Regions from separate parts of the Streptomyces sp. NPDC003248 genome, predicted to be linked through region 2. Evidence: riboswitches for the same ligand, from Rfam matches in the RefSeq annotation. Region 2 holds a riboswitch; the other holds the start of a gene.
What was found. A riboswitch is a leader RNA that binds a small molecule or an ion and turns the genes downstream of it on or off. The one in region 2 is predicted to bind cyclic di-AMP.
Positions count from the first base shown of each region.

Region 1: linked by a shared signal. The riboswitch ahead of ACZ3KJ_RS05380 (M23 family metallopeptidase) and the one ahead of ACZ3KJ_RS11115 (transglycosylase SLT domain-containing protein) in region 2 are both predicted to bind cyclic di-AMP.

Region 1 covers NZ_JBVHDT010000002.1:16,270-23,980, reverse strand. Annotated here, with positions in the region: gene ACZ3KJ_RS05405 (NUDIX domain-containing protein) at 1-257, shown strand, start outside; gene ACZ3KJ_RS05400 (GTP cyclohydrolase II) at 310-945, opposite strand; gene ACZ3KJ_RS05395 (MarR family winged helix-turn-helix transcriptional regulator) at 1,145-1,666, opposite strand; gene ACZ3KJ_RS05390 (dihydrofolate reductase family protein) at 1,804-2,940, shown strand; tRNA gene ACZ3KJ_RS05385 (tRNA-Met) at 3,025-3,098, shown strand; cyclic di-AMP (ydaO/yuaA leader) riboswitch at 3,516-3,672, shown strand; gene ACZ3KJ_RS05380 (M23 family metallopeptidase) at 3,682-4,707, shown strand; gene ACZ3KJ_RS05375 (aldo/keto reductase) at 4,825-5,769, shown strand; gene ACZ3KJ_RS05370 (PrsW family intramembrane metalloprotease) at 5,792-7,276, opposite strand; gene trmB (tRNA (guanosine(46)-N7)-methyltransferase TrmB) at 7,423-7,711, opposite strand, start outside.
Region 2 covers NZ_JBVHDT010000003.1:499,707-507,417, reverse strand. Annotated here, with positions in the region: gene ACZ3KJ_RS11130 (glycosyltransferase family 2 protein) at 1-1,209, opposite strand, end outside; gene ACZ3KJ_RS11125 (GNAT family N-acetyltransferase) at 1,360-2,433, opposite strand; gene ACZ3KJ_RS11120 (HAD family hydrolase) at 2,682-3,509, shown strand; gene ACZ3KJ_RS11115 (transglycosylase SLT domain-containing protein) at 3,568-4,053, opposite strand; cyclic di-AMP (ydaO/yuaA leader) riboswitch at 4,059-4,238, opposite strand; gene ACZ3KJ_RS11110 (polyprenyl synthetase family protein) at 5,146-6,156, shown strand; gene ACZ3KJ_RS11105 (LolA family protein) at 6,379-7,593, shown strand.

The DNA.
Region 1 (7,711 bases), on a different contig from region 2:
AGGTCGAGCACGTCTTCGACGCCTACATGAGCCCCGGCTCCGTCACCGAACGCCTGAGTTTCTTCGCCGCGCCCTACGACGGGTCGACGCCCGGCGCGGACACCGCCGGGGTGGCCGAGGAGGGCGAGGACATCACCGTCGTGGAGCTGCCCTTCGGCGAGGCGCTCGACCTGATCCGCACCGGCGCCGTCGCCGACGCCAAGACCATCATGCTGCTCCAGTGGGCCGCGCTCGACGGTCCCTTCGCCCGCCGGTGAGAACGGGCGCACGGGGGCCGGGGCGCGTACGGCGGCTCAAGGCGGGCGCGCCTCAGCCGACGCCGCGTCCCGTGAGGTCCGCCAGCGGCAGTGTGTGCTGCGTCTGGAGCACCTTCGCGCGCAGGTAGCGGACGTTGTGCGGGGTGGTGAAGACGCCCGTCGGCACGCGGTCGTGCACGTCGATGCCGAGCGCCCGCAACTGGCCGGCCTTGTCGGGGTTGTTGGACAGCAGGTCGAGGGCCGTGATGTCCAGGGCCCGCAGCATCTGGGCGGCGGCCGTGTAGTCCCGGGCGTCCTCCGGCAGGCCCAGCGCGGCGTTCGCCTCGTAGGTGTCCAGGCCCTGGTCCTGGAGGGCGTAGGCGTCGAGCTTGTTGTACAGGCCGATGCCGCGGCCCTCCTGGCGGAGGTAGAGCAGGACGCCTCCCCGCTCGGCTATGCGTTCGACCGCCTCGCGCAGCTGGGGGCCGCAGTCGCAGCGGGCCGAGCCGAGGACGTCGCCGGTCAGGCACTCGGAGTGCAGCCGGACGAGCGGGCGGGGGCCGGGCTCGCCGAGGACGACGGCCACGTGTTCCCGGCCGTCGGCCAGACCGTGGAAGGTGACCAGGTCGGCGTCGACCGAGAAGCCGTCGTGGAAGCGCAGCGGTACCCGGACGCGGGCACGCGGGGTGGCGGCGGGGGTGTCGGGCATGCGGGTTCTCCGGGTCAGGGGGCGGGGGCGGGGCCGGGCGGGGTCGGTGCGCGGGGCGCGGGGCGCGGGCGGTGCGCGGGGCAGCGCGCGGTTCCCCGCCGTGCCCGCCCTGCCCTCCATCTGCTTCAGGTTTGAAGCAGTTGGATGATCGGGACCCTACCTCATGCTTGAAAGTTGAAGCAATGGGTCCGGGGGCGGCTCAGCGGCCGCCGGTACAGGGCGACGAGCGCCGCCGCCACGGCACATCCTCGGGCGCGGCCTCGCCGCCACCCTCCTGGAGCCCCTTCGCCACCTGCGTGAAGATCGCCTCCAGCTGTCCCACCTGCTCCGGCGTGAGCCGGTCGAAGAGGGAGGCGCGCACCGTGCCGACGTGGCCCGGCGCCGTCCGCTCCAGCACCGTCATGCCCTCCTGGGTGAGGGCCGCGACGCTCCCGCGCTTGTCCCCGGGGCAGTCCTCGCGCCGTACCAGACCGTCCTTCTCCAGCCGTGCCACCGCGTACGTCAGCCTGCTCCGCGTGATCTTCAGCTTCTCCGCCAGACAGGTCATGCGCAGCCGCCGCCGCGGCGCCTCGGAGAGGTGGGCGAGGATCGAGTAGTACAGGTGGGGCATGCCGGCCTCCTGCTGGAGCTGCCGGTCGATCGCGTCCTCCAGGAGGAGGTATCCGGCGACGTACGCGCGCCAGGCGCGCTGCTCCTCGGAGGTGAGCCAGCGGGTCGTCATGCTCCCAGTGTAGGTTTGTTTCAAACTTGAACCAAGAGTTCCCAAGAGTCGCGGACCTCCTGCCGCCGACCCCCGCCGCGCCAGGACCCCGTGCACACCCCATGACCCCGTCGACCGTCCCCGGAGAGGCCGCGCCGATGCCGTACCCGTACGTCCTGCTGTCCGCAGCCGTCTCCCTCGACGGCTACCTCGACGACACCGGCCCCGACCGCCTGCTGCTCTCCGGCCCGGCCGACTTCGACCGGGTCGACGAGGTGCGGGCCTCCGTGGACGCCATCCTGATCGGCGCCGGCACCCTCCGCGCCGACAACCCCCGCCTCCTGGTCAACGCGCCCGAGCGCCGGGCCGCGCGCCGGGCGGCCGGACGGCCGGAGTACCCCCTCAAGGTCCTGGTCAGCGGCTCCGGCGAGCTGGACCCGGCGGCGCGGTTCTGGCACACCGGCGGCGAGAAGGCCGTGTACACCACCGACCCGGGCGCCGAGCGCGCCCGCTCGCTCGGCCTCGCCGCCGACGTCGTCCCCCTCGGCCCCCACCTCGACTGGCGCCGGCTCCTGGAACACCTCCACGACGTCCGGGGCGTGCGCCGGCTCATGGTGGAGGGCGGCGGCACCATCCACAGCCAGCTCCTGCGGGAAGGCCTCGCCGACGAACTCCAGCTCGTCCTGGCGCCCCTCTTCGTGGGCGACCCGGACGCGCCGCGGCTCTTCGGGCCCGGCGGCTACCAGGGCGGACGGCTGCGGCTGGTCGAGACACGGCGCCTCGACGACGTCGTCCTGATGCGCTACGAGCCCACCGCGCCCGGCGCCGGCCCGCTCCCCGCCGCCGCCGACCGGCACTGGCTGGCCCTCGCCTGCGAGCTGGCCGCCGCCTGCCCGCCGTCGCGGACCGCGTTCAGCGTGGGCGCGGTGGTGGTGGCCGCGGACGGGACGGAGCTGGCCCGCGGCCACTCCCGCGAGGCCGGCGACCCCGTCGTCCACGCCGAGGAGGCCGCCCTCGCGAAGATCGACCCCGCCGACCCCCGCCTGGCCACGGCCACCGTCTACAGCAGCCTCGAACCCTGCGCCCGCCGCTCCTCCCGCCCGACCCCCTGCGCCCGCCTCGTCCTCGCCGCGGGCGTCCGCAGGGTGGTGACGGCCTGGCGCGAGCCGGACACCTTCGTGACCGACGCCGACGGCACCGGCCTGCTGACGGCCGCGGGCGTCGACGTCGCCGTCCTGCCCGAGTGCGAGGAACGGGCCAAGGCGCCCAACCTGCATCTGCTGCACGGCAGTTGAGCCGGGCCGTGCCCCGCGGGGGCCGCCCCCGGGGAAGCCGTGTGCTTCGGGTCCCGCGGATGGCGTACACTGGTGTCATACCGACGCGGGGTGGAGCAGCTCGGTAGCTCGCTGGGCTCATAACCCAGAGGTCGCAGGTTCAAATCCTGTCCCCGCTACTGAAGGCCGAGGGCCGGAATCCTGATCACAGGGTTCCGGCCCTCGGTGTGTTGTGCTGTCACGCGCCCCCCAGGGCCCTTCGGCGCCCCGCCCTCAAGGCTTCCGGCGCCAGCCCCCTAGGCCTTCGGTGCCCGCCCCCAGGTCTTCGGCGTCCGCCCCGAGGTCTTCGCCGCCTCCCTTACGGAACGTGAGTGGGCGAGCGCCCTGCGCATAACAACTGAGTCACCATCAAAAAAGCCTGGAGAGGCGGTGCGTGCTCGACACCGGGTCAACTCGCCCTGATTTCATCTTCCCTGAGGTAAAAGTCCAGGCCATCAATGTTGTTGATCAAGGGGAACGGCTTGGAAACCCAGCCCTGGGTCTATTAACGTTCGATAACGCAGCGCGGTCGTCCCAGCCGTCACAAGAGGCGGCTCCGTGCGCACGCGCCGAATCCCGTAAGGGAACCGGGGAACCACCACCTTGGGGTGAATCACGCGGAGCCGCCGTGAGGTAACGGCTGGTATACGCGCGTAGGAGACCTTCCCGCTCCGAACCCGTCAGCTAACCCGGTAGGCGACGGAAGGAAAGGAGTACGCCCGCGTGGCGTCCAACCGGCCTGCCCCAGAAGCCCCGAGCGCGCCCAGCCAGACCTTCGGCTACGGCGGCTACCGCACCGACGAGGGCCCCTGGGAGGAGTGGAACCCCACCGCGGATTCCGTTCGCCCGGTACGCGGCCGGCACCGCGTCGCGAAGCAGCGCGGCGGACTCGCCCGCAGCTCCACCGTTCTCGGCGTCGGCGTCATAGCCGCCGTCGGCGCGGGCGGGATGGCCAGCGCCAACACGGGCAAGCCCCCGGTCTCCATCTCCATGCCGGACCTCCCCTCCGTGGGTTCCCTGATCTCGGACGACGACACCTCCGAGGAGTCCACGGCGTCCGCCCTCAGCAGCTTCGGCACCGCGGCCGCCGACGACGACAGCGGTGACAGCTCCGCCGACGCCGGCGAGGCGCTGCGCAGCCGGATCATGGCGCAGGCCGAGTCGCAGCAGGCCCAGCTGGAGACCAAGGCGCAGGACGCCGCCGAGGCCGCCGCCGCCAAGGCCGAGGCCGACGCGGCCGCCAAGGCGGAGAAGGAGGCGGAGGCCAAGGCCGCCGCCGCGAAGAAGAAGGCCGCCGAGGAGGCCGCGAAGAAGGCCGAGGCCGAGCGCCTCGCCGAACTCGCCAAGCAGTACACGCTGCCGACCTCCTCGTACACCATCACCTCGACGTTCGGTCAGGCCGGCGCCTACTGGTCCTCCGGCTACCACACCGGCCTCGACTTCGCCGCCCCCACCGGCACCCTGATCAAGGCCATCCACAGCGGCACCATCACCTCGGCGGGCTGGGACGGGTCGTACGGGTACAAGACCGTGCTCACCCTCGACGACGGCACCGAACTCTGGTTCGCCCACCAGTCCTCCATCAGCGTCAGCGTCGGCCAGAAGGTCTCCACCGGTGACGTGATCGGCCGCGTCGGCGCCACCGGCAACGTCACCGGCGCCCACCTCCACCTGGAGGTCCACCCCGGCGGCAGCAGCACGGGCGTCGACCCCGCGGCCTGGCTCCGGGACAAGGGGCTCAACCCCTGAGGCCGTCCCGTAGGCCCTGAGTCTTCCGGGGGCCGGTGAGGTGGTCTCCCGGATGTTTGCGAACACTTGGCCGGAGGCGTGAAATACGCGCCTCCGGCCGAGGCGTTGCCATGGAGCATGACTTCTCTGCGCAAGCTCGGCTCCTCCGACCTCGAGGTCTTCCCGCTCGCCCTCGGCGGCAACGTCTTCGGCTGGACCGCCGACGAGACGGCCACCTTCGCCGTCCTGGACGCCTACACGGCCGCCGGCGGCAACTTCGTCGACACCGCCGACTCCTACACGGCATGGATCGAGGGCAACAGCGGCGGTGAGTCCGAGACCCTCATAGGCAAGTGGCTCAAGGCCCGCGGGAACCGGGACGACGTCGTCATCGCGACGAAGGTGAGCCAGCACCCCGACTACCAGGGCCTGTCCGCCGCCACCATCAAGGCCGCCGCCGACGCCTCGCTGCGACGCCTGGGCACCGACCGCATCGACCTCTACTACACCCACTTCGACAAGCCCGAGGTGCCCGTCGAGGAGATCGTCGGCGCCCTCGACGAACTGGTGAAGGCGGGCAAGGTGCGGCACATCGCCGCCTCGAACATCTCGCCCGAGCGGCTGCGGGCCTCCCTGGACTTCTCCGACCGCGAGGGCCTCGCCCGGTACGTCGCCCTCCAGCCGCACTACAACCTCGTCTCGCGCGACACCTACGAGGGCGAGCTCCAGGACGTCGTCGCCGCGGCCGGGCTCGCCGCCGTGCCGTACTTCGCGCTCGCGGCCGGCTTCCTCACCGGCAAGTACCGGCCCGGGACGACCGTGGACAGCGCCCGGGCTGGGAGGGCCGCCCAGCACCTGGGGACCGAGCGCGGCCAGAAGGTGCTCGTCGCCCTGGACGAGATCGCGCGCGCCCACGACAGCGAGGTCGCCACCGTGGCACTGGCCTGGCTCGCGGCCCGCCCGACGGTCGTGGCGCCCATCGCCTCGGCGCGGACCGTGGAACAGCTGCCCGCGCTGCTGGGGGTGGCCGAACTGAAGCTGACCGAGGGGGAGATCGCGCGGCTGACCGAGGCCTCGGCCTGAGGGGACCGCGCCGGCCCGGCCCTTACGACCGGTAGGGGTGGTGGGGGCCGTGGCCCGGATACGGCCCCGGGTGCGGCCCCGGATACGGCCCCGCTCCCGTCGGGTAGCCGTAACCGCCTGGTCCGTGACTGGAGGGTCCCTGACCGGGCCCGCCGTAGCCCGGCCGACCGTAGCCCTGCCCGCCGTATCCGGGGTGCCCGGGCCCGTGGACCCCGTACGCCGGCCACGGCGGCACGGCCCACGGGACCGGGGGCGCCGTCATCCGGGCCGCGTGCTCCAGGGCGGGACGGGCGACGTCCTTGCGCCGCCAGAGTTCGTTGAGCAGTTCCCGCTCCCGTACGACGAAGTCGGCGCCGGCCCGGCCGAGGCTCCCCCGGTGCCGCAGGAACGCGAGGGAGGTCGCGTACGCCTCGTACCGCGCCACCTCGCGCGCGGCGGGCTTGCCCAGGTACCGGCGGGCGTGGTCGCGGGCCAGCCGCCGGGCGCGCATCGAGCCGAGCGCGTACGGCTCCCCCGGGGCGAGCCACCCCGCGGCCGCGTAGGCGGGCAGTTCCTCGCGGACGGTGCCCAGTTCCCGCTGGCGCGTCCACACCACCAGCCAGGTCAGCACCGCGAACGCCGGCACCATGAACGCCCCGTACACCGCGAGGAAGCCCCACTCGCCGAAGGAGGCCGAGCCGTTCCAGAGCGCGTGCATGACCATGGCGAGCAGCAGGCCGGCCAGCGGGAACAGGACCCGGCGGGCGCGCCGGCGGTGCCCGGAGAGCGCGGCGACGCCGAAGCCGATGCCGGTCAGGACCGTGAACAGGGGGTGCGCGAACGGGGACATGATGATGCGCACGAAGAAGGTCGCGGCGGTGACGGAGGCGATGCCGCCGTCACCGGTGAGCTGGTCGGTGCCGAAGGCGTTGCCGAGGTAGAGGATGTTCTCGGTGAACGCGAAGCCGGTCCCGGTGACGCCGGCGATGACGACTCCGTCGACCAGCCCGGTGAAGTCCCGCCGGCGGAAGAGGAAGACGAGGAGGACGGCGGCCGCCTTGGCGGACTCCTCCACGACCGGGGCGACGACCGTCGCGCCCAGGGTGTCCGCTCCGGCGGGGTCGGCGGTCGCCGTGGCTATCCAGCGGGTGGCGAAGCTGTTGGCGACGATCGCTATCAGCGCCGCCGCGCAGGCCCCCCACGCGAACGCGAACACCAGGTTCCGCCAGGGTCCGGGCTCGACCCGGTCGAGCCAGCGGAAGGCGGCCACGAGGAGCGGGACGGGCAGCACGGCCAGTCCCAGCCCCACCAGGAACCCCTGGGTGCCCGTCTGTTCGCGGACCAGGGCGAGGATCACCAGCCCGGACAGGGCGAGCAGGGTGATCAGGGCGCCGTACCGCACCCAGGTGTGCTGCCACCAGTGCGCGTGCCGGATCCCACCGCCCTCCGGCACCGCGCCGGACTGCGGCGGCTGCGGCGGCTGCGGGGGCTGTGGCGGGTGCGGCGGGTACGGAGGACTGGTGGCCACGGCATCGACCCTAACGAGGGAGAGGACGGCGGTGGAGGGGGTCGGGGGGAGGAGGCATCGGCTCGAAGGCGGGCGTGGGTGCGGGCGTGGCTGTGGATGCGGGCGTGGCCCGGGGGCGGTGACCCGGGTGGCGCGGGTGCTCGGGGTCAGCCGTGCTGTACGCGACGGAACAGCAGATCGTTCACCACATGACCCTTGTCCAGGCCCTGTCCCTCGAAACGGGTGAGCGGCCGGAACTCGGGCCGGGGCGCGAAACCGCCGTCCGCCTGCGTGTTCTCGAAGCCGGGGTGCGCGGTGAGCACCTCCAGCATCTGCTCCGCGTACGGCTCCCAGTCGGTCGCGCAGTGCAGCAGCGCGCCCGGCCTCAGGCGGGTCGCGGCCAGGGTGAGGAACTCCGGCTGGATGAGGCGCCGCTTGTGGTGGCGCTTCTTGGGC
Region 2 (7,711 bases):
GCGGTCGTCGTGGTCGCCGAGGGTACGGGTGCCGTCGGTGTCCGCCTCACGGGTCGCGGTCAGGGCGCGGGCGTGGGCGAGGCCGCGGGGCAGCCGGGCCAGGAACGCGGGGAGGAGACCGGGGCGGTTGACGAGGACGGCGGTGAGGTAGGCGGTGAGGCCGGCGCCGTAGCCGTATGCCTGCGTCTCCAGGTCCCGCCAGGTCTCCCGGTGGTGGTGCCAGACCAGGGCCTGCGGGGCGTAGCGCAGACGGTGGCCCTGGGCGAGGACGCGGACGAACCCGTAGAGGTCGTCGCCCCCGCGCGCGGGCGTGCCGGCACCGGTGGCCGGGTCGAAGCCGCCGACCGCACGCAGTACGGAGCGGCGGAACGCCATGTTGGCGCCGGAGCCGAACCGGCCCGCCGTGAACGGGAACAGCGGCTCGTCGGCGGGCGGGTCGGCCGGGTCGTACGTACGGGCCGTGAAGCCCTTGGCGAAGCCGCCGTGGCTCTCCAGCAGCACCTGGGCGGGGGTGCGCAGCCGGGCGGGGAGGATCAGGCCGGTGACGCAGCCGAGTCCGGGGTCGGCGGTGAAGGGCGCGGTGAGTTCGGTCAGCCAGCGCGGGTCGGCGACCACGTCGTCGTCGGTGAAGGCGATCACCTCGCCGCGCGCGGCCTCGACACCCCGGTTGTGCGCGACGGCGAGACCGGGCACCGGCTCGGTGACGTACCGCACGCGTTCGGCGTACTTGCGTTCGATCAAGTCCCGGGTCGTGTCGGTCACGGGCGCGTTGTCCACGACGACGATCTCGAAGTCGGGGTGGTCCTGGGCGAGCATCGAGTCGAGCGCGTGGGCGAGCTGCCCGGCACGTTCGCGGGTGGCGATCACGACAGTGGTGTACGGCACGGAAGGCGCCGCCCCCGCGCTGCCGGACCGCTCGCTCTCCCCGGCGCCGTCCCCGCTCCCCATGTGCTCCGGGACGATCCGCTCCCGGGCCAGGCCGGCCAGGACCGTCTTCGGGTCGGCGCCCTCCGGGACCCGTCCCAGGAGCGTGCCGACCGGTCGGCCGTCCCTCCTGACCAGCAGGAACACCTCGCCGTGGGTGACGGGAGGGCTGCCGGGACCGGGTCTGAGGGTGGCCCCGGGGCCCTCCAGGTCCAGCTCGGCGACCTGCACCGGCCCGATGGCGAGGAACCGCCGGATCTCCTGCTCCACGTGTGCGCGGGACATGAACCCCCCTGCTCTCATGAGCCTTCCCCTGCCATGAAGTCCCCTGCCCTCACGGGCACCTGCACCGCACGCGAGGGGCGCGCCGAACCGGCGTACGGCCCGCGCCGGACCGGCGTCGGCCCCGCGCTGAACCGGCGTCCGCCCCGCCCGTCACGATCGCCGCAACTGCCGCAACCGCCCCGCGCCCTTCAGCGCCCGCGCCGCCGTCGCCGCCAGCCTCGGCCGGGCCCGTACGAAGTGGTGCGCACGACGGGAGGGCTCACGGCTGAGCCAGTGCAGCGCGGCGCCCACCCCCGGACGCGTCCACGCGCCTTCGTACACGGGCAGTTCGCCCGTCTTCAGCGAGTCCTTGTACTCGGCCGCGCCCCGCCCCAGATCGAGCAGGCCGACGCCCTCCGCGGCCGACGCCTCGGCCATCCGCAGATGCAGCACCAGCCCCGGCGAGAACTTCGCGAACTCCGGGTCGTAGGCCGGGAACCAGCAGGCCAGGACGGTTGTTGAACGCAGTCCGAAGTGCGCGGCGACGGGCCGCTCACCGGCGTAGAGCACGGACAGCGTGCCGGAGCACTCCGGGGCGCGCGTCTCGGCGAGGGCGTCCACCAGCCGGGTGATCCACTCCTGCGCGAACCGGTCCCGGCGGCCGGTCCTGCGGTACTGCGCCGACTTCCACGCCATGAGCGTGCGCAGCGCGGCCGGGTCGCGCTCGTCGAACACGAACCGCAGCGGCCCGGCCTGGCGGCCCAGCCTGCGCTCCTTCGCGAGCGTCGTCTTCAGGAACTTAGGCGACTGCGCGCGCAGCACGGACTCGTAGGTCTCGTACCCCTTCTCCACGTCGATGACGTAGGAGGCGTACTCGGCGGCCACCTGCGGCAGGAACAGCCCCTGTTCCGCCTCCAGGTTGTCGAAGGCGAAGCTCGACAGGGAGCAGGCCCGCATCAGTTCGTCCGCGTTCAGCCCGAGGCCCGGGCTCAGCACGGCTCCCTGGGCGTCCGACACGCCGTACGCGAGGGCCTGGCCCCGGCCGAGCCGGCCCCGCTCGTGGGGCAGGAAACCGACCGGCTCACGCCCCTCGTACACCACCGCCACCCGCGCGCGGGGCCGCACCCGGCCCACGGCGTCGGTGAACTCCGGTTCCATGAACGGATTGCGCGGGACCGCGGACGCGGCGCGCAGCGCGCGCCACCGCTCCCGCTCCCCCTCGCCGAGCTCCTCGGGCCCGAGCACACGAACACGTCCACTGCTCAACCTGACCCCCCGATCAAGTCCCCCCTGGACCCTTGGACGGTACCGCTCCAGGTAGTTCGGGCGGTAGGCAGCGGAGCATGTTGTTGCCAATCGGTGCAGAGGCCTTTAACCGCCCTGTACCCGGCGTTGCGTGTGAAAGCCGTTTCCGGCCGCCTCTCCCCGTTGCGCCGCGGATCGGCCGGAAGGGACGGTGAGTTGGGGAGGGCGGGGATCCGTATTCTCTGATCATGGCCGCCCCCTTCGCAGATGCCGCGCGCTGCGCCGCGTACTCCCTCATCGCCACCGACCTGGACGGAACGCTGCTCCGCGGCGACGACACCTTCTCCGACCGGTCCCTCGACGCGCTCGCGCGGGTGGCGGCCGCCGGCGCCCGCCACCTGGTGGTGACGGGCCGCCCGGCACCCCGGGTCCGGCCGCTGCTGGCGAGCCTGCACAGCCGGGGACTCGCGGTGTGCGGCCAGGGTGCACAGGTGTACGACGCCGGCGCGGACCGCCTGCTGTGGTCGGTCACCCTGGACCGGGACCTGGCGGAGACCGCGCTCGGGAAGATCGAGGCCGAGGTCGGCGAGGTGTACGCGGCCGTCGACCAGGACGGCGTCGACGGGCTGACGCTCATCGAGCCGGGCTACCGGATGCCCCACCCGACCCTGCCGGCCCTGCGCGTCGGGTCGCGCGACGACCTGTGGTGCGAGCCCATCAGCAAGGTGCTGCTGCGCCACCCCGCCCTGTCCGACGACGAGTTGGCGGCGACGGCCCGCTCGGTGGTCGGTTCGCTCGCGACCGTCACCATGTCCGGGCCGGGCACGGTGGAGCTCCAGCCGTGCGGCATCACCAAGGCGACGGGGCTGGCGCTGGCCGCCGAACACCTCGGGCTGAGGCCCGAGGACACGCTGGCCTTCGGTGACATGCCCAACGACATCCCGATGTTCGACTGGGCGGCGCGCGGTGTCGCGATGGCCAACGCCCACCCCGAGCTGAAGGCGGTGGCCGACGAGGTGACGACGTCGAACGAGGACGACGGCGTGGCCGTCGTCCTCGAACGACTCTTCCCCTAGGGCGAGTCCCGCGGGGTGTGTCCCGCGGGAGCCGGCCTGTCCTGCGCCTCGGCGCAGGTCAGTACGCGCCGAACACGTTGTCGATGGAGCCGTAGCGCGCGGCCGCGTAGTTGCAGGCGGCGGTGATGTTGGCGACCGGGTCGTACGGGTCGTACGAGGTGCCGGGCACGTGGTACGCGGCGAAGGTCGGGTCGATGACCTGGAGCAGCCCCTTGGACGGGGTGCCCTTGGCCGCGTTGGAGTCCCAGAGGTTGATGGCCTTCGGGTTGCCCGACGACTCGCGGAGGATGTTGCGGTGGATGCCGTTGTACGTGCCGGGGATGCCGCGCTCGGCCATGATCGCGAGGGACTCGCGGATCCAGCCGTCGAGGTTGTCGGGGTACCCGGCGACCGTGGTGGCCGACGTCGTGGTGACCGACGTCGTGGTGGCGGCGGAGGCGCTCGTGGCGGCCATGAACGGAAGGGAGAGCACGGCGGCGCCGGTGCAGACGGCGGCGACGGTGCGGGCGAGGCGGGTGCGGCGGGGCTGGGCGGCAGCAGACATGGCGGAATTCCTCTCCGGCGCCTGCGGGGTGAGCTGTCGGGTTCGGGCGGGGAGGTGCCCGGCCGGCCGCCGTACGGGTACGGCGGCACGACTTCACCCCTAGCCGGGGCCGTTACGTGCGTGACGTACGGCCCGGCGTTCTACCTGGGTCCCCCGCTCCTGCCGTGCGTGAGTGTTCGTCGATGGGTGGTGAAGGGCGGCGGCAGGATTCGGCGTCCGCCCGACTTGTGGCGGGAACGTATGCGAGAGCACATGTCCGGAACAAGTGGCGGAATCACACCACACCCCTATTGACCATGATCCGCGCGGTATGGGGTGCTTGATCCTTTGCTGTCGTGAAACGTCAACTGGCTTGGCGCAAAGCGGAGTCACAGAGTTCGGTGCGGGGGGCGGGGTGGGGGTGGGGAGTGAGCCAACTCACCCGTCGGCGCAATAGGGGTTAAACGGACAATGAGCCCTAAGTCCCTTGGAATAGGGCGTGTTGTGGAGGGGCGGGAACTGCCCGGTCGCGGCCCGGCCTCTCCGTCAGGCTGACCGGCGCAGGCAGGGACGCCGGCGCCACCGGCAGCGGGGACGCCGGCCGCCGCCGAGGGCGCCCCTGACGGTCGTCGGCGTCGATCACGGGGTGCGCCTTCGTCCGGTCGGGTGAAGGCTCCCGGTCGGGTGAGGGCGGCCGGTCGGGTGCGGGCCGCAGAGGGCGAGCTGACCGCGGAGGGCGAGCTGACCGCGGAGGGCGAGCAGGCCCCGGGCCGACCGGGGGAGCGGGGGCCCGGGACGGCGTCGTCGCGCGGAGGGGGCCGGTCGGCGGATTCGACGTCCGCCTCCGCGCAGGACATGAATCACTGCTTCCCGGTCAGTCGATAAATGTCCGTTCGTATCGGCTGATCGGAAACATACCGGTCGTGATCGGAAGCCGCCCGGGCTCAACCGGGCTCCTCTCGTCGTCTCCCGGTCGAGCGACGTGGGGGGCCGGGGGACGTGGGGGCTTATCAGTGATCGAAACGTGACCGGATACGCTGACTCGAGTGATGGCAGCGACCTATCGACAAACCGTGTAACCGCCAGTAGACACCAGCAGACAGGAGACCCCTCGTGACCGTCGTCGGGCCGTTCGGGCTGAGCGTGCGGGACCAGGCTCTGGAAGCCGATGTCCAGGCCGGATTGACGGCTGTCGAGGAAGGCTTGCTCGAGGCCACCAAGAGCGAGGTTCCCTTCATCACGGGAGCCGCCCAGCACCTGGTACGGGCGGGCGGAAAGCGGTTCCGGCCCCTGCTCGTGATGCTCGCGGCGCAGTTCGGCGACCCGTACGCGCCGGGGATCGTGCCGTCGGCCGTGGTGGTGGAGCTCACCCACCTGGCCACGCTGTACCACGACGACGTGATGGACGAGGCGACCGTACGGCGCGGGGTGCCGAGCGCGAACACGCGCTGGGGGAACTCGGTCGCCGTCCTCACCGGGGACTTCCTCTTCGCCCGGGCCTCGCACATCCTCGCCGACCTCGGGCCCGAGGCGGTCCGGGTGCAGGCGGAGGCGTTCGAGCGGCTGGTCACCGGGCAGATCCTGGAGACGGCGGGGCCGACGGACGGGCGGGACCCGGTCGAGCACTACCTCGACGTGCTGGGCGGCAAGACCGGCTCGCTGGTGGCCGTCTCGTGCCGGTTCGGCGCGATGATGTCGGGCGCCGACGAGACGGTCGTGGACGTGCTGACGCAGTACGGCGAGCGGCTGGGAGTCGCCTTCCAGCTCGCGGACGACGTCCTGGACATCGCCTCGGACTCCCACGAGTCGGGCAAGACGCCGGGCACGGACCTGCGGGAAGGAATCCCGACGCTGCCCGTGCTGCGGCTGCGGGAGCGGGCGGAGCGCCTGGCGCTGCCCGAGGACGTGGCGCTCTGCGAGCTGTTGGACTCCGACCTGAGCGACGACGCACGGCACGCGGAGGCACTGGCCGCCCTGCGCGCCCACCCCGCGCTGGAGCAGGCCCGCGCGGACACCGTGCGGTACGCGAAGGAGGCGCGGGCCGTGCTGGCGCCGCTGCGGGAGTGCGGGGCCAAGAAGGCGCTGATGGAGCTGTGCGACGCGGTGGTGCACCGGGCCGGGTGAGGTGCCCCGTCCCCTACGGGTGATCGTCGGTCACCCGCCCCCGTGTCATACCGCAGGCGTAGGCGGAGTTGAGTCCTCGGGTTGACGTATGTGGTGGGCCGATTTGGTCAGATGGAGACCACGGAAAACCCCAACCCTCACCGATTCGGGTGAGAATGGCGGCTTGAGGTGGGGTCCTTCCCGACATGACCAGCCGCCGCCGACGACGGAGGTAAGGCACACATGGCACCGTACGCATCCGACGACAGCACGCGCGCCGGGGAGACCGACGACGACCCGCGCGTCGGACGGCGCAAGGCCGTGCGGTACGTCGTTCCGGTCACCGTGGCGGGTGTCGCGGCGGCGACGATCGGGCTGGTCCCGGCGTTGGCCGACTCGGGCGACCCCGACCTGCCGAAGATCAGCGCGCAGCAGCTCATGGAGAAGATCGCCGCGTCCGACGTGCAGCAGCTCTCCGGCACCGTGAAGATCAGCACCGATCTGGGCCTGCCCGACCTGGGCGGCCTGGAGAGCGGGCTGCTCTCCGGGGCCGCCGGGGAGAGCGGCGGCTCGTCCGCCGACCCCTCGGCCAAGCTCACCGAACTCGCCTCCGGAACGCACACCCTGCGTGTCGCCGCCGACGGCCCGGACCGGCAGAAGCTCTCCCTCCTGGAGAACGCCGCCGAGTACAGCGTCATCCACAACGGCACGGACGTGTGGGCGTACGACAGCGCCTCCGACGAGGTCTACCACTCCACCGTCGAGAAGAACGCGAAGGACGACGGCACGCCCGTGCCCGCCACCCCCGGGCAGCTCACCGAGGAAGCCCTGAAGGCGGTGGACGACACCACCTCGGTCACCGTCGACGGGACCGCCCAGGTCGCCGGCCGCGACGCCTACAAGCTGGTCGTCAAGCCGAAGCAGTCCGGCTCGACCGTCGGCGCGATCAGTGTGGCCGTGGACGCGGAGACCGGGCTGCCGCTGAAGTTCACGCTCACCCCGAGCGGGGGCGGCGCGGCCGTCGTGGACGCCGGCTTCACCCAGGTCAGCTTCGCCCGGCCGGCCGCCTCCACCTTCGAGTTCACCCCGCCCGAGGGCGCGAAGGTGACCGAGGGGGAGGCCGCCGACCCGGCCGAGGTGCCCGAGGACTCCGGCGTCCGCTCCGAGGAGGAACTGGGCGAGGACCTGGCCGGCCTCGACGTCCTCGGCGACGGCTGGACGTCCGTGGCCACCTTCGACACCGGCGGCACGGGTGCCGCCTCCGCCGGGGACCTGTCCGACGCGGGCGCACTCGGCGGCTTCCTGGGCTCCTTCGGCGACAAGGTCACCGGCAAGTTCGGCTCCGGGACCGTCTTCTCCACCCGTCTGATCAACGCCCTGGTCACGGACGACGGCAAGATCTACGTCGGTGCCGTCACCAAGGACGCCCTGGTCAAGGCGGCCGATTCGGCCCGGTGAGCGGCCGGCTCGGCCCGGTGAGCGGCCGGCTCGGCCCGGTGAGCGGCCGGCTCGGCCCGGTGAGCGGCTGATTCGGCCCGGTGAGCGGCCGACTCGACCGGTGACCGGCCTGACGACC